4 regions of the Streptomyces sp. NPDC020742 genome follow, and region 3 is predicted to be linked to each of the others. Evidence: riboswitches for the same ligand, from Rfam matches in the RefSeq annotation. Region 3 holds a riboswitch; each other region holds the start of a gene.

Evidence for each region. A riboswitch is a leader RNA that binds a small molecule or an ion and turns the genes downstream of it on or off. The one in region 3 is predicted to bind cyclic di-AMP.
Region 1: it holds a riboswitch for cyclic di-AMP, as region 3 does, so the genes downstream of both, AB0G84_RS27045 (C40 family peptidase) here and AB0G84_RS27425 (M23 family metallopeptidase) in region 3, are expected to answer to the same signal.
Region 2: it holds a riboswitch for cyclic di-AMP, as region 3 does, so the genes downstream of both, AB0G84_RS09520 (transglycosylase family protein) here and AB0G84_RS27425 (M23 family metallopeptidase) in region 3, are expected to answer to the same signal.
Region 4: it holds a riboswitch for cyclic di-AMP, as region 3 does, so the genes downstream of both, AB0G84_RS30410 (NlpC/P60 family protein) here and AB0G84_RS27425 (M23 family metallopeptidase) in region 3, are expected to answer to the same signal.

Annotation. Positions count from the first base shown of each region.
Region 1 is NZ_JBFAEA010000019.1:55,946-61,702, reverse strand. Features, by position in the region: gene AB0G84_RS27065 (adenosylmethionine--8-amino-7-oxononanoate transaminase) at 1-730, opposite strand, end outside; gene bioB (biotin synthase BioB) at 723-1,877, opposite strand; gene AB0G84_RS27055 (8-amino-7-oxononanoate synthase) at 2,034-3,272, shown strand; gene AB0G84_RS27050 (ATP-binding protein) at 3,677-4,105, shown strand; gene AB0G84_RS27045 (C40 family peptidase) at 4,245-4,718, opposite strand; cyclic di-AMP (ydaO/yuaA leader) riboswitch at 4,723-4,923, opposite strand; gene AB0G84_RS27040 (hypothetical protein) at 5,197-5,505, opposite strand; gene AB0G84_RS27035 (ATP-dependent Clp protease proteolytic subunit) at 5,511-5,757, opposite strand, start outside.
Region 2 is NZ_JBFAEA010000004.1:14,604-20,360, reverse strand. Features, by position in the region: gene AB0G84_RS09530 (cytochrome P450) at 1-845, shown strand, start outside; gene AB0G84_RS09525 (transglycosylase family protein) at 1,119-2,201, shown strand; cyclic di-AMP (ydaO/yuaA leader) riboswitch at 2,453-2,622, shown strand; gene AB0G84_RS09520 (transglycosylase family protein) at 2,630-3,301, shown strand; gene eno (phosphopyruvate hydratase) at 3,637-4,926, shown strand; gene AB0G84_RS09510 (septum formation initiator family protein) at 5,106-5,558, shown strand; gene AB0G84_RS09505 (DUF501 domain-containing protein) at 5,675-5,757, shown strand, end outside.
Region 3 is NZ_JBFAEA010000020.1:342-6,098, forward strand. Features, by position in the region: gene AB0G84_RS27420 (GntR family transcriptional regulator) at 4-693, opposite strand; gene AB0G84_RS27425 (M23 family metallopeptidase) at 867-1,655, opposite strand; cyclic di-AMP (ydaO/yuaA leader) riboswitch at 1,668-1,824, opposite strand; gene AB0G84_RS27430 (pitrilysin family protein) at 2,035-3,426, opposite strand; gene AB0G84_RS27435 (pitrilysin family protein) at 3,456-4,802, opposite strand; gene AB0G84_RS27440 (DNA topoisomerase IV subunit A) at 5,104-5,757, shown strand, end outside.
Region 4 is NZ_JBFAEA010000026.1:49,145-54,901, reverse strand. Features, by position in the region: gene AB0G84_RS30420 (C40 family peptidase) at 1-789, opposite strand, end outside; gene AB0G84_RS30415 (hypothetical protein) at 1,116-1,469, shown strand; gene AB0G84_RS30410 (NlpC/P60 family protein) at 1,625-2,770, opposite strand; cyclic di-AMP (ydaO/yuaA leader) riboswitch at 2,777-2,958, opposite strand; gene pcrA (DNA helicase PcrA) at 3,290-5,757, shown strand, end outside.

The sequences.
Region 1 (5,757 bases), on a different contig from region 3:
CCTCCCGCAGCACCCGCAGGTACCCGGGGGAGTGGAACCGCATCCCGCCGGCGCCCTGCACCACCGGCTCCACGATCACCGCCGCCAGCTCCTCGGCGTGCCGGCCGATCAGCTCGCGCAGGTGCGCGGCGTACGCCTCGTCCGGCGCGGCGTCGAAGCCGGCCGGCGGCGCGTCCGCGAAGACCTGCCGCGGCAGCGCCCCCTGCCACAGCTCGTGCATCCCGCCGTCCGGGTCACACACCGACATCGGCTGCCAGGTGTCGCCGTGGTAGCCGCCCCGCCAGGTCAGCAGCCGCTGCTTGCGCGGCTTGCCGACCGAGCGCCAGTACTGCAGGCACATCTTGACCGCGACCTCGACCGACACCGAACCGGAGTCGGCGAGGAAGACGTGCTGCAGCGGCTCCGGAGTGATGTCGACCAGCCGCTTGGCCAGCCGGACGCCGGGCTCGTGGGTGAGCCCGCCGAACATCACATGGCTCATCCGCTCCAGCTGGCCACGCGCCGCCTCGTTGAGCACCGGGTGGTTGTAGCCGTGCACCGCCGACCACCACGACGACATGCCGTCCACCAACTCGTGCTGGCCCTCGGCGGGTTCGACCAGCCGCAGCCGGACACCGGACGCCGAGGCCACCGCGAGCGGTTCGGCCGTGCCGGGCATCGGTGCGTACGGGTGCCAGACGTGCTGCCGGTCGAGAGCGAGCAGTTCGCGCGGGGCGAGCGGCTCAGGCATTGGGCGGGAGGTCGGTGCCGGCGCCGCGGCGGCGCACCGAGACCAGGTCCCGGCGGGTCTCGTCGGACGGCGCGGGGACGGCGGTGGGCTCCTCGGCGGTGCCGCCGTCCGCGGACGGTGCCGGGTGGCCGCCGCAGCCCGGCCGGCGGTGCTCGGGCAGCGTGGTGGTCTCGGCGCCCTCCACCTCGAAGCCGGCGTCCGCGATCATCGCCAGGTCGTCCTTGCCGGCCTGGCCCTCACTGGTCAGGTAGTCGCCCAGGAAGATCGAGTTGACCAGGTGCAGCGCGAGCGGCTGCATGCTGCGCAGGTGCACCTCCCGGCCGCCGGCCAGCCGCACCTCGATGTCCGGGCAGACGAACCGGACCATCGCCAGGATGCGCAGGGCGCGCTGCGGGGTGAGGTTCCACTCCTTGGCCAGCGGGGTGCCCTCGAACGGGATCAGGAAGTTGACCGGCACCGAGTCCGGGTCCAACTCGCGCAGCGCGAAGACCACATCGACCAGGTCGGCGTCGCTCTCTCCCATGCCCGCGATCAGGCCGGAGCAGGCGGACATGCCCGCCTCCTGGGCCTGCTGGACCGTCGAGACCCGGTCGGAGAAGTCATGGGTGGTGCAGATGTCGCCGTAGGTGGCTTCCGAGGTGTTGAGGTTGTGGTTGTAGGCATCCGCGCCCGCAGACCGCAGCCGCTCGGCCTGGCCGTCGGAGAGCAGCCCCAGACAGGCGCACACCTCCACGCCCTCGTTCTGCTCCTTGATGGCGGAGATGGTCTCCGAAACCCGGTCCACGTCCTTGTCCGTGGGGCCGCGTCCGCTGGCCACCAGGCAGACCCGCTTGGCGCCACCGGCCACCCCCGCGGCGGCCGACTCGGCGGCCTGATCGGGCTTGAGCCAGGTGTACTTGAGGATCTCGGCCTTCGATCCCAGCCGCTGCGAGCAGTACGAGCAGTCCTCGGGGCACAGGCCCGACTTCAGATTGACCAGGTAGTTGAGCTTGACCCGCCGCCCGAACCACTGGCGGCGTACCTTTCCGGCCGCGGCCACGACGTCAAGCAGAGCGTCATCGGACGTTGCCAGGACGGCCAACGCCTCTTCACGGGTCGGCAACTCGCGCCGCAGTCCCTTGTCCACCAGTGTGTTCAGCAGGTCCATGGCGATGATCCTGTCTTACGTCCCCCCTCCCGGGAAAGGAGGATCCCCACAACGACTCCCGATCGGGGTGTGTGTATCACCACACTGTGACCCTGCGGAACGACCGCTAACGTCTATCGACAGCCCACAATCGAGGCCGACAGACTAAGGACGCCGATGCCGCAGGACTCCGCCCCTCCGCTGCTGTACGACGCCCCGCCCGCGCCCCCCGCGGAGGCCTCCGGGGAGCCCTCCGCCGCGACCGGCGCCCCGGCGCACCAGGCGGCCTTCGACTGGCTGGAAACGGCGCGTGCCGAACGTCAACGGGCGGGCCTGGTGCGCACCCTGCGGCCCCGGCCGGCGGACTCCCCGCTGCTGGATCTGGCGAGCAATGACTACCTGGGGCTCGCCCGGCACCCTGAGGTCACCCATGGCGCGGCCGAGGCCGCACATCGCTGGGGCGCCGGGGCCACCGGTTCCCGCCTGGTCACCGGCAGCACCGAGCTGCATGCCCGCCTGGAGGAGGAACTCGCCGCGTTCTGCGGCTTCGAGGCCGCCCTGGTGCTGTCGTCCGGCTACGCCGCCAACCTCGCCGCCGTCACCGCGCTCACCGGCCCCGGCACCCTGGTCGTCTCCGACGCCGGTAACCACGCCTCCCTCATCGACGGCTGCCGGCTCTCCCGCGCCCGTACCGAGATCGCCGCGCACGCCGACCCGGACGCCGTACGCACCGCGCTGACCGGCCACGACGGCCGGGCGCTGGTCGTCACCGACGCGGTGTTCTCGGTCGACGGCGACGCCGCGCCGCTGCCGGCGCTGGCCGCGGCCTGCCGGAGTCGGGGTGCCGCGCTGCTGGTCGACGACGCGCACGGCCTCGGGGTGCTGGGCGAGGGGGGCCGGGGCGCCCTGTCGGCCGCCGGGCTGGCCGGCGACGGCGATGTGGTGGCCACCATGACGCTCTCCAAGTCGCTGGGCTCCCAGGGCGGTGCGGTGCTCGGCCCGGCCCGGGTCATCGAGCACTTGGTCAACACCGCCCGGACGTTCATCTTCGACACCGGTCTCGCCCCGGCGGCGGCCGGCGGCGCGCTCGCCGCGCTGCGGCTGCTGGCCCGTGAGCCGCACCGCGCCGCCCGGGCCGGCGAGGTCGCCCGTACTCTGCACGCCCGGCTGACCGCGGCGGGCCTGGCGGCGGTACGGCCGGACGCCGCGGTGGTCTCGGTCCGCGCCCCGTCACCGGACGCCGCGGTCCGCTGGGCCGCGGACTGCCGCGCGGCCGGTCTCGCGGTCGGCTGCTTCCGGCCGCCGTCCGTGCCCGACGGGATATCCCGGCTGCGGCTGACCGCCCGGGGAGACCTGACCGACGGCCAGATCGACCGGGCGGTCGGCATCATCGTCGCCACCGCCCCGGCCGACTGACGGCCGGCACGGCAGCCCCGACCCGCGAGCCCGGGGCCCGCACACCGCGAGGACAGGCTGCCCGGACCCGCGACGAGTGCCGGCACACCGGCAAGGACGGGCCGATGACACCGGCGAGGACGGGCCGATCACGCCGCGCACGGCGGGTCGGGCGCCGGGGCGGAGAGGGGCCTGGAGGGCCCACCGGTGTCCGGTACATCCCAAATCCAGTCTCGCGTCGCAGAGTTCACCGCATCGGGCGACAGATCTCCCTAGATGGTGGTGGATCGGGCACCGCACCGGCAGCATGAGGGGTCACTCTGGCGCACAGCAGAAGTCCGAGGCCGTACCGGTGCCCCGAGCGGCACCCCGGCTCCAGGTCAGTGGACCGGAGCCGGCCTCGGTGGGAAAGGGACAGCGTCGCGATGGCAGACCACCAGGAATCCGCACTCACCCTGCCGAGCGCCCCGGCCTCGGTCGTCCACGCCCGTAGACACACGCTGGCCGTGCTCGCCTCATGGGGGCTGCCGGCCGACTCCGAGCTCGCCGACTCCGTTCGCCTGATCGTCTCCGAACTCGCCACCAACGCCGTCCAGCACACGCTCGGCCAGTCCCCGACGTTCACCGTCGAACTGCGGCTCGACCGCGACGAGGTGCTGGCCGTCGGCGTCACCGACAGCCATCCGCGCCGCCCGCGGCGGCTGCCCGCCGCGGTCCAGCAGGACAACGGCCGGGGCCTGGTCATCATCCGTTTCCTCGCTGCCGAGGCCGGCGGCCGGATGTCGGTCGTGCCCACCCGGTGCGGCGGCAAGACCGTGCGGATCACCCTGCCGTGGAGAGTCGCGGTCGGCTGACCGGCGGCTGCAGGAACCTTTCGCTACGGCCCCGCGCACCGGGCCCGGCCGCTCAGGGCTCGCCGGCCCGGCATCCGGGCTCGCCGGTCCGGCGGCTCGGGACCCGCCCGCCCAGCCGCCCCAGTGGCGCGTCCGCGGCTCAGCGCACCCGCCCGTACCAGACCGCGCGGCTCCAGATCTTCTCCAGCCGGACCACCTGGCCGGTCTTGGGCGCATGCCACATCAGGCCCCGGCCCGCGTAGATCCCGACGTGGTAGACGCCGCGGGTCGAGTGGAAGAAGACCAGGTCGCCGCGCTTGCGGCTCCAGGCGGGGATATGCCGGGTCTGGCCGTACTGCGCGGCGGCGCTGCGGGGCAGGGCCCGTCCGGCGCGCCTGAAGGAGTACAGCGTCAGCCCCGAGCAGTCGAAGCGGTGCGGCCCCTGTGCCCCGTACTGGTAGGGCGATCCCCGCTTGGAGGCCGCGATCCGCAGCGCATAGGCGGCGACGGAGGCGGCTTCGGCGTCCGGGGCCGCCCCCGGAGCGAGGGCGGCCCCGCCGAGCGTGGCCAGTGTCAGGACCGACACGGTGCTGGCGCGTGCCAGCAGATTCGGCGTATGCGTGCGCACGGTCATGCGCAGACCCTTCGTCAGCCGCCTGCGAAGGGATACCTGTCGGGTTCGGGCTGGCGAAGATGCCCGGCCGTGCACACGGCTTCACCCCAAGGAGTCCGTCGGCCGCAAAGCCCCGGACCCCGTCCTGCTTGGGTCCTCCGCTCCCGCCGATCCACCTTGTCGACCGGACGTCCGGTACGGCGGCGGGATTGGGCGCCCGTCCGGACCGCCCCGCCGCTGTGGCGGGGTCTTGTCGTCGAAGGGATCGTCACGCACAAAGCGCCCGAATTCCGAGCTGAAATTGGCGTATGTGACATGCGCCACATTTGGTCCAAATGGTGAAAAATGTTCCGTCAGGTGGCGGGGCACGGGGTGTCGCAACGTCGGGACCAGGAGCGAAACATCGCAGGCCGATGGAATTGCGTTCGACCTCCGCAATTTGTCGCCCCCTTATGGCGGGCGTGGACGCTACGCCGTCCGGGCAGGCGCGCGTGTCGCGTCACCGCCCGTCCTGCGGCGGCACCGTCACCAGTCCGGCCCGCCGCTCACCGTCCAGCACCCGCATCGCCTGGGCCAGCGTCCCGCGGTGGAACTCGCTCTCCCCGCGCTGGTGCATCAGGGTCAGGGCGTCGCGCAGCGCGGTGGCCTTGCCCACCAGGGCCTGTGCGGCGCGCAGCCCGCTGTAGGTGTGGCCGGCGCGGGCCGGATTGATCCGCCCCAGTAGGTCGAGCACCTCCAGGTAGCGGTCGATCAGCTCGCCCTCGGCGCGGGTCAGCGCGGGCAGCGGCGGCGGTTCCGGCGGCAGCATCCGGCTCACCGGTCGACCGGCGCGGGGGTCTGCTTGCGGCTGCGGGTGAGCCCGTCGATCAGGCCGTACTCCTGGGCGGCCTGGGCGTCGAAGAACCGGTCGCGCTCGATGTCGGCGGCGATCCGCTCGCGGGGCTGGCCGGTGTGCCGCGCCAGCATCTCCTCCAGCATGGCGCGGGTGCGCAGCAGTTCGTCCGCCTGGATCTGTAGATCGGTGGCTTGCCCCTCGACGGGTTCGCCGAACGCCGGCTGG
Region 2 (5,757 bases), on a different contig from region 3:
CCGATCTGATCCATGAGTTCGCCTTCCCGCTGCCGATCTACGCGATCTGCGACCTACTGGGCGTCCCCGAGGAGGACCAGGACGACTTCCGCGACTGGGCGGGCATGATGATCCGCCACGGCGGGGGGCCGCGCGGCGGGGTCGCCCGCTCGGTGAAGAAGATGCGCGGCTACCTCGCCGAGCTGATCCACCGCAAGCGGGCGTCCCTGGGGGAGCACCCCGAGCCGGACGAGGACCTGATCTCCGGCCTGATCCGGGCCTCCGACCACGGCGAGCACCTCACCGAGAACGAGGCCGCCGCGATGGCGTTCATCCTGCTGTTCGCCGGCTTCGAGACCACCGTCAACCTCATCGGCAACGGCACCTACGCCCTGCTGCGCCACCCCGCCCAGCGCGAGTTGCTGCAGAAGTCGCTGCTGGCCGGCGACACCGAGCTGCTGACCACCGGCATCGAGGAGCTGCTGCGCTTCGACGGCCCGGTGGAGCTGGCGACCTGGCGGTTCGCGACCGAGGAGCTGACGCTCGGCGGGCAGCGGATCGCCGCGGGCGACCCGGTCCTGGTGGTGCTGGCCGCCGCGGACCGCGACCCGGAACGCTTCACCGAGCCGGACGTGCTCGACCTGACCCGGCGGGACAACCAGCACCTGGGGTACGGGCACGGCATCCACTACTGCCTGGGCGCACCGCTCGCCCGGCTTGAGGGGCAGACCGCCCTCGCGACGCTGCTGACGCGCCTTCCGGACCTGAAGCTGGCGGCGGATCCGGAGGCGTTGCGCTGGCGCGGCGGGCTCATCATGCGCGGACTGCGTTCGCTGCCGGTGGAGTTCCGGCCCGAGCAGCCCTGACCAGCGGTGGGACCGAAACTGACGTGACGTCAGGTGCGTGACCTAAGCGTGATCTGCGCTACACCGACTTGTGACTACCCGTGACCCCGGCTACCTTTCCACCGACGATCGACAGGATCCGAGGGGATTCACTCGATCGGCGGAAGCGGTGACGGGGCGGACCGAGGTAAGGGGACGCCTTGCCCGCATCGGCCGGCGGGTGGCCCGTCGGCACGTTCGTGGGAAGCGAACGGGGTCGTCCGACAACTCAACCGCCGCGCGAAAGGCACCTGCATGCGTTCCGGGAACGGCCGACACCGTCGCCCCCGTCAGGCACCGGCCATCTTTGTCACGGCGGGAGTCACCGGCGCGGGACTCGCGCTGCCGCTGCTCTCCGCCGGCGGTGCACACGCCGCCGACACCGCGACCTGGGACCGGGTCGCCCAGTGCGAGAGCGGCGGGGTGTGGAGCGCGGCCTCGGGCAACGGCTTCTACGGCGGGCTGCAGCTGACCCAGCAGATGTGGGACCACTACGGCGGCTCGGCCTACGCCTCCCGCCCCGACCTCGCCAGCCGCGCCCAGCAGATCGCGGTGGCTGAGTCGATCCTGGACGACCGCGGTCCGGACGCCTGGCCGAGCTGTGCGGTGAACGCGGGGCTGACCCAGGACGGGCGGATACCGCAGGTCGACCCGGGCAGCACCAGCACCCCCCGGCCCGCCCCGTCCGACGGCGACGGGTCCACGGACTCCTCCGACGAGCCCGGGGCCCCCGACAGCGGCCTGTCCGACAGCCTGCCCGGCCCCTCCGGCGAGCCGTCCCAGGCCACGCCCTCGCCCTCCGCGCCCACCGAGGACCCGTCCGGCTCCGACGGCGCCGACCGCAGCGGAGGGAAAGACCGGGAGCCGTCCGGCCCCGCCGCGCCCGGCGGTGACGAGGACGGCGGGGCCGGCTCCGGCAGCGCCGACGGCGCCACCGACCCGTCCGCCCCGGCCGACCCGTCCGACGGCGCCACCGACCCGTCCGCCCCGGCCGACCCGTCCGACGGCGGCAGCCGCCCCGACACGACCGGCACCCCGCACGACGAGCCCACCAAGGGCCGGCACCGTGGCGGTGCGGACGCGCACGAGGGTGACGGGGCCGACCGCGCCTCCGGTGGCCGGCACGCCTCCCGCGGCGACGACGCGCACCGCAGCGACCCGGTCGGCGGCGGGGACTACACCGTGCGCCCCGGTGACAGCCTGTCAGCCATTGCCCGCGCCCACCGGCTGTCCGGTGGCTGGACCGCGCTCTACGAGCGGAACGAGGGTGTCATCGGCTCCGACGCGGACCTGATCCAGCCTGGGCAGCGGCTCGATCTCGGGCGCGACGCGGGGTAGTTCACGGCCCTTCGCCCGGTTTGGCGAAAGTGAGACAAGCGTCTCGTTGCGCCGGGTGAACCCCGATCCGTACGGGGCTGTCACACGGTGCCCCACCTGCGGAGATGTGACCAGGTCGTGATCAAAAGTAGCCAACTCGGTTCAGTTGAGGGTGTTTGAACATCCCGAGGGTTACTGATTACGTTCATGACCGCTCGCTAAAGCGGGCCCTTCGACCGCACGCCGAATCCTGCCGGCGGCCGGAGGCACTTGACGCGCACGCGCCGAAGGCAGGAGCGGGGGACCCAAGGTAAGTGCCGCCCCGGCCCGTGAAAGCGGGTCAGCCGGCTTGGGGTGAAGCCGGGTGTGGGACCCACACCCGGCCGGGCCACTCACAGCCCGAACCCGACAGCTCACCTCGTAGGCGTCGGTGAGGAAACGAACCAACCATGCTGATCTTCAAGGGCAAGCACCGTCGTCCCTCCAAGGCCGCCCGCGTCGCCACCCTCGCCGGTGTCGCCGGTGCCGCCGTGGCCGTCCCGCTGATGGGCGCCACCTCTGCCTCCGCCGCCTCCGTCGCCACCTGGGACAAGGTCGCCCAGTGCGAGTCCGGCGGCAACTGGTCGATCAACACCGGTAACGGCTACTACGGTGGCCTGCAGTTCTCCAACTCCAGCTGGGCCGCCGCCGGCGGCACCCAGTACGCGCCGCGCGCCGACCTGGCCACCAAGTCCCAGCAGATCGCCGCCGCCGAGAAGCTCCTGGCCATCCAGGGCCCGGGCGCCTGGTCCTGTGCCGGTGCGGGCGGCCTGACCGCCGGCGGCCCGGCCGCCAACGTCGACACCTCCGGCTCCTCGGCCCAGACCAAGTCGGCCCCGCAGCAGGACCAGGGTGCGACCAAGAGCGAGGCCAAGAAGGCCCCGGCCGCCGAGCAGCACGCCTCGCGCTCCACCGAGCGCAAGTCCCTGGGCCACGGCAACTACACCGTCAAGGCGGGCGACACCCTCGCCAAGATAGCCAAGGCCCACGGCACGAGCTGGAAGTCCGTCTACGAGGCCAACAAGTCGGTCATCGGCGGCAACCCGAACCTGATCTTCCCGGGCCAGAAGCTCCACGTCTGAGCCGTCCGGTACCGGGATCGACCGGGCCCGGGCGGCGGGCACCGGCGGTCCCGTCCGGATCGCGTTCCTCCTGAGACGACCCCGCCGCGGCGCGCACTTCCCCCAGCGCGCCGTGGCGGGGTTTCTCGGTTCGGCCCGCTCTGCCACCCGCCGCTGACCGGCCACGATCTTGGGTTTTCCCCGTTCCGCGAACAATGTGGGTAAACATCCCGCGAACTAGGCCTTTGCTAAGTATTCCGGGCCGTTCCGTCCCACGGAGCGGGCCAAGGGCAGGCGGACGCGCCCGGGGCCGTTAGGCTCGTGCTGCAACTCCAGACACCCATGAAGGAGACAACGTGCCGTCCATCGACGTCGTCGTAGCCCGCGAAATTCTCGACTCGCGAGGTAATCCCACGGTCGAGGTCGAGGTCGGCCTCGACGACGGCAGCACGGGCCGTGCCGCCGTGCCGTCCGGCGCCTCGACCGGTGCCTTCGAGGCCATCGAGCTCCGCGACGGCGACCCGAACCGCTACCTCGGCAAGGGCGTCGAGAAGGCCGTCCTCGCCGTCATCGAGCAGATCGGCCCGGAGCTGGTCGGCTACGACGCGACCGAGCAGCGGCTGATCGACCAGGCGATGTTTGACCTGGACGCCACCGACAACAAGGGCTCGCTCGGCGCCAACGCCATCCTCGGCGTCTCCCTCGCCGTCGCGCACGCCGCCTCCGAGGCCAGCGACCTCCCGCTGTTCCGCTACCTCGGCGGCCCGAACGCGCACGTGCTGCCGGTCCCGATGATGAACATCCTCAACGGCGGCTCGCACGCCGACTCCAACGTGGACATCCAGGAGTTCATGATCGCGCCGATCGGCGCGGAGTCCTTCTCCGAGGCGCTGCGCTGGGGCGCGGAGGTCTACCACACCCTCAAGAAGGTCCTCAAGGAGCGCGGCCTGTCCACCGGCCTCGGCGACGAGGGCGGCTTCGCTCCCAACCTGGGCTCCAACCGCGAGGCCCTGGACCTGATCCTGGAGGCCATCCAGCAGGCCGGTTACACCCCCGGCCAGGACATCGCGCTCGCCCTGGACGTCGCCGCCTCCGAGTTCTACAAGGACGGCTCGTACGAGTTCGAGGGCAAGGCCCGCTCGGCCGCCGAGATGACCGAGTACTACGAGGAGCTGGTCTCCGCGTACCCGCTGGTCTCCATCGAGGACCCGCTGTTCGAGGACGACTGGGCCGGCTGGAAGGTCATCACCGACAAGCTCGGCGCCAAGGTCCAGCTGGTCGGCGACGACCTGTTCGTCACCAACCCCGAGCGCCTGGCCCGCGGCATCGAGGAGGGCTCCGCCAACGCCCTGCTGGTCAAGGTCAACCAGATCGGCTCGCTGACCGAGACCCTGGACGCCGTCGAGCTGGCCCAGCGCAACGGCTTCAAGTGCATGATGTCGCACCGCTCCGGCGAGACCGAGGACGTCACCATCGCCGACCTGGCCGTCGCCACCAACTGCGGCCAGATCAAGACCGGCGCCCCGGCCCGCTCCGAGCGCGTCGCCAAGTACAACCAGCTGCTGCGCATCGAGGAGATCCTCGACGACGCCGCGGTGTACGCCGGCCGCTCCGCCTTCCCGCGGTTCCGCTCCGCGGGCCAGTAAGGACGGCGCGCCGCCCAGCAGCGGGCACGCGCGTCCCTGCGCGCAGCGCGGCCACGACGCGGCGTCCGCCCGTCACCAGCACGTCCCCGGCGACGGTCCCGTACCGTTGCCGGGGACGTACCTGCTTGATGCAGTCCGGCGTGATGCCCTCCGGCGTCAGCCAGCGAAGGGGAGACGACGTGCCCGCGGACCGGTTCTCGACCGCGACCCGACTCAAGGCGCTCGGCGAGCAGGCCGCCGCCCGCGTCTACCGCGCCCGCCCGGCCCGCCGCAACCGCCTCACCGGCCGCGCGGCCCTGCTGGCGCTGGTGATGTGCTCCCTGGTCGTCGCGCTGGCGTACCCGATAAGGCAGTACGTCTCCCAGCGCTCCGACATCGCCGACCAGCGCCGCAGGGCCCAGGACGCCGGCGCCGCGCTGGACCGGCTGCGCGAGCAGAAGGCCCGCTGGCAGGACCCCGCCTACGTACGCCAGCAGGCCCGCCGGCACCTGCACTACGTCATGCCGGGCGAGACCGGCTACATCGTCCAGGACGGCACCGGCACCGGCGCGGCCCCCAAGGGCCCGCAGGCAGCACAGCGCCCCTGGTACGAGAACCTGTGGAGTGCGGTCGACTCGGCCGACAAGCGTTAGGCCGGCCCCGGCCCGGCCGCCGGTGTGTCCCGGGCCGTACCGCCGGTGCCCGCCGGCCCGTACTGTCGACAGGGACGGCCCCCGCCGCCTCACCACCCATCTCACCGAAAGCGCACATGGAAACCCCTCCGCCCCAGACCGAGCCCACCGAGCCCACCGCCGCGGACATCGCCGCCTTCAAGGAGCAGCTGGGCCGCCC
Region 3 (5,757 bases):
TTGTTAAGAGCGGGCACGCGCCGTGTTGACGGGCCGTTTCGGATCCCTCACGTCGGCGGCGGCCGGGCGGCGCAGCCGGTACACGGGGAGGGAGCGTTCGATGTGGGCCGCCATCAGGGCACGCGCGCGTTCCGCATCCCCTCGGGCCACCGCGTCCAGCACCGCGCCGTGCTCGTCCCACGCCTCACCGGACCGGGCCGGCGGCTCCACCGCGTACATCCACTCGATCTTGCGCCGCAGCTGGGTCAGCAGCGCGGTCAGGCTGGAGCTACCGGCCGCCTGGGCAAGCGTCTCGTGGAACCAGCCGTCCAGTTGCCGCAGGTCGGCGGGGTTCCCGTGGCGGGCCCGGTCGCGGCCGAGCTGCACCAGGCCACGCAGCACCTTCAGATGGGCCGGGCTGCGGCGGGTGGCGGCGCGGGCCGCGCCGAGCGGCTCCAGGAGGGCACGTACGTCGAGCAGGTCGGCGGCCTCCTGCTCGGTGGGCTCGGCGACGCAGGCCCCCGCGTGGTGGCGGGTGGTGACGAAGCCCTCCGACTGCAGGGTGCGCAGGGCTTCGCGCACCGGCACTCTGGAGACGCCGTAACGCGCCGCCAGGATCTCCTCGATCAGCCGGCTCCCCGGCGCCAGCGCACCGGAGACGATGTCCTCGCGAATCGCCGTGCACACTGCATGCGCGGAAATATGGCCTCGCATCGTCCGTGCCTCCGCCGTAATCCCCTGGAAAAGCCGCCGGTCGGCGACTTTTCCGTGACTCTATTCGACCGGAGCGGCTTTTCCGACGGAGTCCGGTTGATCGGGGATAATTTTTGGCCAGCGGACGGATCCGCTGGCCGGAGGTGCGGAGCGCCGGAGGGGCCGGCGCCTCGTCAGACGTTCACGCCGTGCGCGCGCAGATAGGAGATCGGATCGATGTCCGAGCCGTAGTCGGGCGAAGTGCGGGCCTCGAAGTGCAGGTGCGGGCCGGTGACGTTCCCGGTGGCGCCGGAGAGGCCGATCTGCTGGTCCTTGGTGACGGTCTGGCCGACCGAGACGCCGATCGAGGACAGGTGGCCGTACTGGGTGTACGTGCCGTCGTGCATCTTGATCACGATGTTGTTGCCGTACGAGCCGCCCCAGCCGGCCTCGACGACGGTGCCCGAGCCGACGGAGTGCACCGAGGTGCCCGAGGCGGCGTGGAAGTCGATGCCGGTGTGGCTGCCGGAGGACCACAGGCTGCTGGAGGCCTTGTAGCCGGTGGAGACGTATGAGCCGGCGACGGGGGCGACGAAGGTGTTCAGCCGCTTGCGCTCGGCCGCACGGGCGGCGCGCACCTTGGCCTCGTGCTCCGCCTTGGCCTTCTTCCTGGCCGCCTCGGCGAGCCGCCGGGCCTCGTCGGCCCGCTTCTTGGCGAGCGCCTCGGCGTGCTCCTTCGCGGCGACCGCCTGCTGGGCGTCGGCCTGGGCCTCGACCCGGTCGGCCAGTTCGTCACCGAGGACCACGGCCTGCTGCAGACCGGTGTCGTGGGTGCGCGGCTCGTCCGTGGCCGCCAGCGCCGGCGAGGCCACGGAGGCGACGACGCCGGAAGCCGCGAGGGTGGCTATGCCGGCGATGTTGCGGGTCGTACGCGGGGCGGGGGCGGTACGACGGTGCTTCCCGGTGCCACGGGTGAAGGCCATGTGCTGGCTCGTCCTTTCCTTCCTTCTCGCCTACCGGGTTAGCTGACGGGTTCGGAGCAGGAAGGTCTCCTACGGGCTCCTCCGGAGAGGAGTCCGATTCACCCCAGGGGACGTGTGGGTCCCCGGCTCCCCTGGCTCGCGCCGTACGGGGACTCGGCGATGACTGCCCGGTGCCACTGTTGTGGCGGAGTTGTGACGAACAGCCGGACCGACGCTAAACGGGGCAACTTTCAATCGGCAAACAGAACCTGTTTTTTGTGCGGGATGCCACAAGAACCACAGCGGCCAGCCGCCACAAACCGGACATACGACGGCTCCCGCGGCGGCCTGCGCCACGGGAGCCGTGCCGGTACCTGACCAGCTGTCAGGCGACGGGTCGTCAGCCGCTGACGACCGTCACCTCACCGATGCCCAGCGCCTTGATCGGCTCGGCGATCTGCGCCGCGTCCCCCACCAGGACCGTCACCAGTCGGTCCACGGGGAAGGCGCTGACCGCCGCCGCGGTCGCCTCGACCGTGCCGGTCTCCGCGAGCCGGGCGTACAACTGCGCCTGGAAATCGTCCGGGAGCTGCTGCTCCACCTGGTCGGCGAGGGTGCCCGCGACGGCCGCCGCGGTCTCGTACTTCAGCGGGGCGACCCCGACGAGGTTCTGCACCGCGACGTCCCGCTCCTCGTCCGTCAGCCCCTCCGCCGCGAGGGTCCGCAGCACCTGCCACAGGTCCTGGAGCGCGGGGACGGTGGAGGCGGTGTCGACCGAGCCGCTGATGGCGAGCAGCGCGGCGCCGGTGGCCCCCTCCGGGGACGTGGGGGCGGTGGAGCGCAGTACCTGGCCGAAGGCGCGCACCCCGTAGGTGTAGCCCTTCTCCTCCCGCAGCACGCGGTCCAGCCGGGAGGTGAGGGTGCCACCCAGGCAGTACGTGCCGAGGACCTGCGCGGGCCAGACCCGGTCGTGCCGGTCGGAGCCGATGCGGCCGATGAGCAACTGGGTCTGAACGGCACCGGGGCGGTCCACGACCACCACCCTGCCGGTGTCGTCGGCGGTGATCGGCGCGGCCTTCCGCGGCTCGGCCGCGGAGCCGGTCCAGGCGCCGAGGGTGTCGGCCAGCGCCGCGTCCAGGTTCACGCCGGTGAAGTCGCCGACGATCACGGCGGTGGCCGTGGCAGGCCGGACGTGGGCGTCGTAGAAGGCGCGGACGGCCGCGGCGTCGATCCGGGCGACGGTCTCCTCGGTGCCCTGGCGCGGCCGCGACATCCGGGAGGTGGCCGGGAACAGCTCCCTGGACAGCGCCATGGCGGCGCGCCGGGCCGGGTTGGCGAGCTCGTGCGGGATCTCGTCGAGGCGGTTGCGCACCAGCCGCTCGATCTCGCTCTCGGGGAAGGCGGGGGCGCGCAGCGCATCGGCGAGCAGGCCGAGCGCGCGGGGCAGCCGGGAGGCCGGGACCTCCAGGGAGACCCGTACGCCGGGGTGGTCGGCGTGCGCGTCCAACGTGGCGCCGCAGCGCTCCAGCTCGGCGGCGAACTCCTCGGCGTCGTGCTTGTCGGTGCCCTCCGACAGGGCGCGCGCCATGATCGTGGCAACGCCGTCCAGGCTCTCGGGCTCGGCGTCCAACGGGGCCACGAGGTTGACCTCGACCGCGACGACCTGCTGGCCGGGGCGGTGGCTGGTCAGCAGGGTGAGCCCGTTGGACAGTTGGCTGCGCCCCGGCGCCGGGAAGGCCCACGGCTTGGGCGCGCCGCCCCGGGGCTGGGGGTGGAACTCCATGGTGGCCATGGGGGAATCGGTGCGGCTGGTGGCGTCGCTCACTGGTCCGCCTCCCCTTCCTCGGTGTCGGCGTCGGTGGTCTCGGCGGGCTCCGTGGGCTCGTAGACCAGCACCGCACGGTTGTCGGGGCGCAGCCGGGCCTGGGCGACCGCCTGCACCTCCTCGGGCGTGATCTCCAGGACGCGCTGCACGGCGGTCAGCGCGAGCTGCGGATCGCCGAACAGCACGGCGTAGCGGCACAGTTCGTCGGCGCGGCCGCTGACCGTGGCCAGCCGGTCCAGCCACTCCCGCTCCAGCTGGGCCTGTGCGCGCTCCATCTCCTCCGGGGTCGGTCCCTCGGCGGCGAAGCGGGCCAGCTCCTCGTCGACCGCCCGCTCGATGTCCGGGACCTCCACCCCGCCGGACGTCTTCACGTCCAGCCAGCCCAGCGACGGCGCACCGGCCAGCCGCAGCAGGCCGAAGCCGGCGGTCACGGCGCTGCGGTCGCGGCGGACCAGGCGGTTGTAGAGCCGGGAGGACTCGCCGCCGCCCAGCACGGTCAGCGCCAGGTCCGCGGCGTCCGCCTCGCGGGTGTTGTCGTGCGGCAGGCGGTAGGCCGCCATCAGGGCGCGGGAGGGCACCTCCTCCTCGACGACCTCGCGCAGCTCGCCGCCCATGGTCTCCGGCAGGGAGCCCTCACGGGGCGGCTGCTTGCCGTCGTGCCCGGGGATGGAGCCGAAGTACTTCTCGACCCAGGCCAGCGTCTGCGCGGGGTCGATGTCGCCGACGATCGACAGCACGGCGTTGTTGGGCGCGTAGTAGGTGCGGAAGAACGCCCGCGCGTCCTCCAGGGAGGCCGCGTCCAGGTCGGCCATCGATCCGATGGGCGTGTGGTGGTACGGGTGGCCCTCCGGGTACGCCATGGCCGTCAGCTTCTCGAAGGCCGTGCCGTAGGGGACGTTGTCGTAGCGCTGGCGGCGCTCGTTCTTGACGACGTCGCGCTGGTTCTCCAGGGACTCCTCGTCGAGCGCGGTCAGCAGCGAGCCCATCCGGTCCGCCTCCAGCCAGAGCGCGAGCTCCAGCTCGTGGGCGGGCATGGTCTCGAAGTAGTTGGTGCGCTCGAAGCTCGTGGTGCCGTTCAGCGAGCCGCCTGCGCCCTGGACCAGTTCGAAGTGGCCGTTGCCCTTGACCTGGGCGGAGCCCTGGAACATCAGGTGCTCGAAGAGGTGGGCCAGGCCGGTGCGGCCCTTGACCTCGTGGCGGGAGCCGACGTCGTACCAGAGGCAGACCGCTGCGACCGGGGTCAGGTGGTCCTCGGAGAGCACCACGCGCAGGCCGTTGGCCAGCCGGTGCTCGGTCGCTGTCAGGCCGCCGGAGCCGGCTTGTTCTGTGGCCGTGTGACCCATGGGCATGTACGTCCCTTCGATCCGCTTGCGAGGAAGTTCTGTCACTGTATGCAACCGCGTCGGCATCTGGCGAAGTTCCGGGTCCTCCGGCCCCGAACGTGGGCCGCGCACGGCGTCGCGGACGGGACAGGGGGAGTCGCGGTCGGCGTTGTCAGCGGGGCGGTCCACAATGGTCCGCGTCAGACTCAGAGCTACCCGCCGGTTGTTCCCCCGGCCGATCGACCCGACCGCTTGACCGACGTCACCCGACGTCACCCACCCGACCTCGGCAGTAGACGCAGCAGAAGGAGCCGCAGCCGCGATGGCCCGCCGCAGCACGAAGACCCCGCCGCCGGACGACTTCGAGGAGAGGATCCTCGACATCGACGTCGTCGACGAGATGCAGGGTTCCTTCCTTGAGTACGCGTATTCGGTCATCTACTCGCGCGCCCTGCCGGACGCCCGCGACGGTCTCAAGCCGGTGCACCGTCGCATCCTCTACCAGATGAACGAGATGGGCCTGCGCCCCGACCGCGGCTATGTGAAGTGCGCCCGGGTCGTCGGCGAGGTGATGGGTAAGCTCCACCCGCACGGCGACGCCTCGATCTACGACGCCCTGGTGCGGATGGCGCAGCCGTTCTCGATGCGGCTGCCCCTGGTGGACGGCCACGGCAACTTCGGCTCGTTGGGCAACGACGACCCGCCGGCCGCCATGCGGTACACCGAGTGCCGGATGGCGTCCGCGACGTCGCTGATGACCGAGTCCATCGACGAGGACACCGTCGACTTCGCGCCGAACTACGACGGCCAGGAGCAGGAGCCGGTGGCCCTACCGGCCGCCTACCCCAACCTCCTGGTCAACGGCGCCTCCGGCATCGCCGTCGGTATGGCGACGAACATGCCGCCGCACAACCTGGGCGAGGTCATCGCCGCGGCCCGCCACCTGATCAAGCATCCGGGCGCCGACCTCGAGACC
Region 4 (5,757 bases), on a different contig from region 3:
CGCTGCCCGGGACCGGTCGGCGGCGGCCGCGGCGCCGGTGGGGACACCGCCCGACAGGCCGTCGTCGCCCCCGGTCCCCCGGGCTGCCGGGCCGGTGCCGGACCGCTCCCGGGGGGTGCCAGGACCCGCCATCCGCTGCCGCTGCTCCGCGGTCAGCCGGCTCAGCAGCGCCTCCGCGGCGTCCAGTTTGCGGACGACGGTGACCCGGTGCCGCTTGAGCGCGACCTCCTGGGACGCCAGCCGCTCGGCGGCGTCCTGGGCGCGGTCCCGCACCTGCCGTACGCTGCCGAGCCGGCGGGCGTAGCCGGCCACCGCGGTGGCCTGGTGGCTGCCCGTACGCTCCAGGACCGCGGCGCCGTCCAGATAGCGCTGGGGGTCCGCGGAGAGCAGCAGTCGCACGGTCGGGTCCACGCCCCCCGAGCGGTACTGGGAGGCGGCCACGGTGCCCAGCCGGCCGCGGGCGGCGTTCAGCGTGCCGGTCCGCCGGGCGGCCTCGTCCTGCAGTCTGCTCAGCTCCTCGCGTGCGGTGTCGGCCGCTTCCCTGGCGCCGTTGTACTTCTGCGTGGCCACCTCTGCCTCCTGGTACAGCGACTCGACTCGGTCCTTGACCTGGCCGGGGGTGGGGGGCTCCGCCGCCTGGCCGGTGCCCTCCAGGGCGGTGGCGGTGGCGGCACCCGCGAGGGCGAGGGTGGCGGCCGTACGGGCGGTGCGCGCGCTGCGCGAGCCACCGGTGAGCGAGGCGAGCACATGCCGCCTGGGCTTGCGGTGCGAGGCCACGGTGGCCGTCACTTCCTTCCCTTCGGGCCGTGGGTCCGGCGGCGGTCCGCTACGGGGGAGAGCGGGCCACCGCCGGACCTCCCGGCGGGGCGGCCGACAGGACACCGGTGCGGAGTCCGGCGATGGCGGGGAGTCGGCCGCCTGGAGGAGGACGCTAGACCGGGGCGTCACGGAAATGAGCCTGCTTGCCCGGCATTGATCGTTTTCGGTCGTGGCCGGTGCGCGGGTGACCGAGGCGTCGCCGACTGTGCGCCGGGGCCGGTCTGCCGTGACCGAAGTGCGGATTGCCTGCGCCCTGCCCGAAGGGGCGTGCTATGCGGCGGCTACGATCCCGCACTATGGACGTAGTAATCAATATCTTCGTCGCGCTGCACATCATCGGCATCGCCTCGCTGCTGGGCGGCTTCCTGACCCAGATGAAGGCGATGAGCGCGGGCACCGCCCGCTTCGTGCCGGCCATGCTGCACGGCGCGCTGACGATGCTGGTCACCGGCATCGTGCTGGTCGGCCTCAACCAGGCCCAGGATCACCCCCTCAACAACGTCAAGATCGCCATCAAGATGGCGGTCCTGGTAGTGATCCTGGCGCTGGTCTACGTCAAGCGGGACGAGGAGAGCGTGCCCAAGCCGCTGTTCGGCGCGGTCGGCGGGCTCACCATCGCCAACATCTTCATCGCGGTGCTCTGGACCTGAGCCCCGCGCCGCGGCCGGCCGGTGCCCTCACCGGCGGGCGGCACCCGCACAGCACACCGCGCGGTCCTCGCGCTCCGATTCACGGAGGCGGGGGCCGCGCGGTGGCGTGTGGGGGGTGGCCGTGGGGGGTGGCCTCAAGGGGGGGCGGACCGGGCTCAGCCCAGGCGGACGCTCCCGTAGATCGGCATGTAGTAGATCGACTCCTCGCGGACGTCGGCGCCCGGGTGCGGGGCGTGGATCATCTTGCCGCCGCCTATGTACATGCCGACATGGCTGATGTCGTCGAAGAAGAACACCAGGTCACCGGGCTGGAGATCCTTGGTCGCCACCCGCTGGCCGACCTTGACCTGGTCCCAGGTGGTGCGCGGCAGGTCGACCCCGGCCGCCTTCCACGCCGCCTGGGTCAGCCCCGAGCAGTCGTAGGAGCTGGGGCCCGTCGCGCCCCAGACGTACGGCTTGCCGATCTGGGCGCGGGCGAACGCCAGGGCCTTCTCGGCCTTGGTGGACTGCGTGCCCCCGGTGGAGCCTCCGGTGCTGCCACCACCGGTCTGCCCGCCGGAGGTGCCGCCGTCCTGCTGCCGCTGGCGCTCGCGCTCCTGCTGTCTGCGCGCCTCCTCCTCGGCCTTGCGCTTGGCCGCCGCCTCCTTCTGCCGCTCCAGCTCCGCCAGCCGCGCCTTCTCCTGGGCGGTCAGCCGCGACAGCAACTGCCGGGCCTCGGCCAGCTTCTGCTGGACGGACTGCTTGGAGGCCTTCAGGGAGTCCTGTGACTGCTGGAGCTGCTCCAGGCTCTGGGACGCCTCGGCGCGTTGGTGCGCCGCCGCTGTCGCCTGCTTCTGGTAGGCGGCGACGGCCTGCTGCTGCCGGCTGGTCAGCCGGTCCATGAGGTGGTTGCGGTCGACGAACTGCTGCGGGTCCTTGGCGAGCATCAGCTGCGCCGTCGGGTTCATCCCGCCGGTGCGGTACTGCGCCGAGGCGAACGTGCCCAGCTCGCGCCGGGACTCGTTCATCTGCTGCGCCCGCTTGGCGGCCGCGTCGAGCAGACCGTTGACGGTGGCGCGCTGGTGATCGGCGCGCTCCTTGGCGGCGTTGTACTTCTGGGTGGAGACCTCGGCCTGCCGGTAGAGGTCGTCGACCTTCTGCTTGACCTCTTCGATCGTGGGTTTGGGCGCGCGGGGGGCGGCGTCGGCGGACTGCGAGAGCAGGGTGACCGAGGCCAGCGCGGCGCTGGTGAGCCCGGCGGCGGTGCGCCGGCCTCCGGGCGAGTGGAGAACGCTGGTGCGCGGCTTGCGATGGGACGCCAAGGCCGCAACTCCTTCCGTGGACCGCCTACCGGGTTAGCTGTCGGGTTCGGGCGGTGTGCTGACGGAAGGCGTGCCCTACGGTCCTGCGTTCGTCGAGGACGGGCGCAGGACCGATTCACCCCGGTGGTGCTGGGTGGGTCCCCGGCTCCGGGTGCCTGGCGGCAGTCCGGACTCGGCGAGGCGGCCCGTGCGGAAGCTGTCGACCGCGGGGAGGCGGGCTGCCTGAGCGAGGACGTTAGCCAACTCGTGTGGCTCCTGTGAAGGCTGATGTTCGATATGCCCGAAACCTTTTCGTGACCTGACCGCGATCAGGTGGTTGCCGCGGCAGATGCCGGATTCGTCACCGCAGGGCCCGCCGCCAGCTCGCCGCCCGACGCCGCGCACGCCGGTCCCGACCGCCGGGGTGAGCCGCGGGGTGGGCCGCTGACCTGCCCCGGTCCCGGACGCCGCCCCGCAGGGCGGGGACAATCGCCCACTGGCCGGCACGCTGTCGGTGCCGCGGCCTAGACTCGGTGGGCGATGAGCAGCCTCTTTGACGACAGCTTCCTGGCGGACCTCGCCCACACCGGCGAGGAGCCCCCGCCGCCTCCCGAGGACGGGCACGAGCCGGCACCGGAGGAGATCCCCGACGACCTCTTCGGCGGGAGGTTCGACGCGCCCGCGCCCGGGTCCCCCCGCGCGAGCGGAGCCGAGAGCGGGGGAGGGTACTACCGCGACGGCGCCGCCCGCCCGGTCGTCGACGCCGCGGCGCTGCTGGAGGGGCTCAACGACCAGCAGAAGGCGGCTGTGGTGCACACCGGCGGCCCGCTGCTGATCGTCGCCGGCGCCGGCTCCGGCAAGACCCGGGTGCTCACCCACCGCATCGCCCACCTGCTCGCCGAGCGCCACGTCCACCCCGGCCAGATCCTCGCGATCACCTTCACCAACAAGGCCGCCGGTGAGATGAAGGAGCGCGTGGAGCAGTTGGTCGGCCCGCGGGCCAACGCCATGTGGGTCTCCACCTTCCACAGCGCCTGCGTACGGATCCTGCGCCGCGAGTCCAAGAAGCTCGGCTTCACCTCCTCCTTCTCGATCTACGACGCGGCCGACTCCAAGCGCCTGATGGCCCTGGTCTGCCGCGACCTCGACCTGGACCCCAAGCGCTTCCCGCCCAAGTCCTTCAGCGCGAAGATCTCCAACCTCAAGAACGAGCTCATCGACGAGGAGACCTTCGCCGGGACGGCTGCCGATGGTTTTGAGAAGACGCTGGCCGAGGCGTATGCGATGTACCAGGCGCGGCTGCGCGAGGCCAACGCCCTGGACTTCGACGACATCATCATGACGACGGTCAACCTGCTCCAGGCCTTCCCGGACGTCGCCGAGCACTACCGCCGCCGCTTCCGGCACGTCCTCGTCGACGAGTACCAGGACACCAACCACGCCCAGTACACCCTCGTCCGCGAGCTGGTGGGCCCGGCCGAGACCGCCGCCGAGCTCTGTGTCGTCGGTGACGCCGACCAGTCGATCTACGCCTTCCGCGGCGCCACGATCCGCAACATCCTCCAGTTCGAGGAGGACTACCCGGACGCGACCACGATCCTGCTGGAGCAGAACTACCGCTCCAGCCAGACGATCCTGTCCGCCGCCAACGCGGTCATCGAGCGCAACGAGAACCGCCGCCCCAAGAACCTCTGGACGGATGCCGGGGCCGGCCCCCGGATCACCGGCTATGTCGCCGACACCGAGCACGACGAGGCGCAGTTTGTCGCCGACGAGATCGACCGGCTGACCGACGCCGGCGACGCCAAGGCCGGCGACGTCGCCGTCTTCTACCGCACCAACGCCCAGTCCCGGGTCTTCGAAGAGATCTTCATCCGGGTCGGGCTGCCCTACAAGGTCGTCGGCGGGGTGCGCTTCTACGAGCGCAAGGAGGTCCGCGACGTCCTGGCCTACCTCCGGGTGCTGGCCAACCCCGAGGACAGCGTCCCGCTGCGCCGCATCCTCAACGTCCCCAAGCGCGGCATCGGCGACCGCGCCGAGGCGATGATCGACGCCCTGTCGGCGCGCGAGAAGATCACCTTCCCGCAGGCGCTGCGCCGGGTCGACGAGGCGTACGGCATGGCCGCCCGCTCCGCCAACGCCGTCAAGCGCTTCAACGTCCTGATGGAGGAGCTGCGGACGATCGTCGAGTCCGGCGCCGGGCCCGCCACCGTCCTGGAGGCCGTCCTGGAGCGCACCGGCTACCTCGCCGAGCTCCAGGCCTCCACCGACCCGCAGGACGAGACCCGGATCGAGAACCTCCGGGAACTCGCCGCCGTGGCCCTGGAGTTCGAGCAGGACCGTGGTGTGGAGCCCGGGGCAGCAGGGGCCGCCGCCCCAGGCGGCACGCTCTCCGACTTCCTGGAGCAGGTCGCGCTGGTCGCCGACTCCGACCAGATCCCGGACGAGGACGAGGACGGCAGCGGCGTGATCACGCTGATGACGCTGCACACCGCCAAGGGCCTGGAGTTCCCGGTGGTCTTCCTCACCGGCATGGAGGACGGCGTCTTCCCGCACATGCGGGCCCTGGGCCAGACCAAGGAGCTGGAGGAGGAGCGCCGGCTGGCCTACGTCGGCATCACCCGTGCCCGCGAGCGGCTCTACGTCACCCGCTCGACGATGCGCAGCGCCTGGGGACAGCCCTCGTACAACCCGCCCTCCCGGTTCCTGGAGGAGATCCCGGACGACCATGTGGAGTGGCGGCGCACCGGACCCGCGACGCCCTCCGCCTCGATGGGCTCGCTCTCCTCGCGCGGGGGCGGTGGCGGCTTCGGCGCCGCGCTGTCCTCGGGCCGCACCAAGGGCGCCGGCGGCTTCGCCACCCGGCGCACCCAGGACCGTCAGGTGGTGTCGCTGGCCGTCGGCGACCGCGTCACCCACGACAGCTTCGGGCTGGGCACGGTCGTCGGGGTCAAGGGCAGCGGCGACAACGCCGAGGCGACCATCGACTTCGGCGGGGAGAAGCCCAA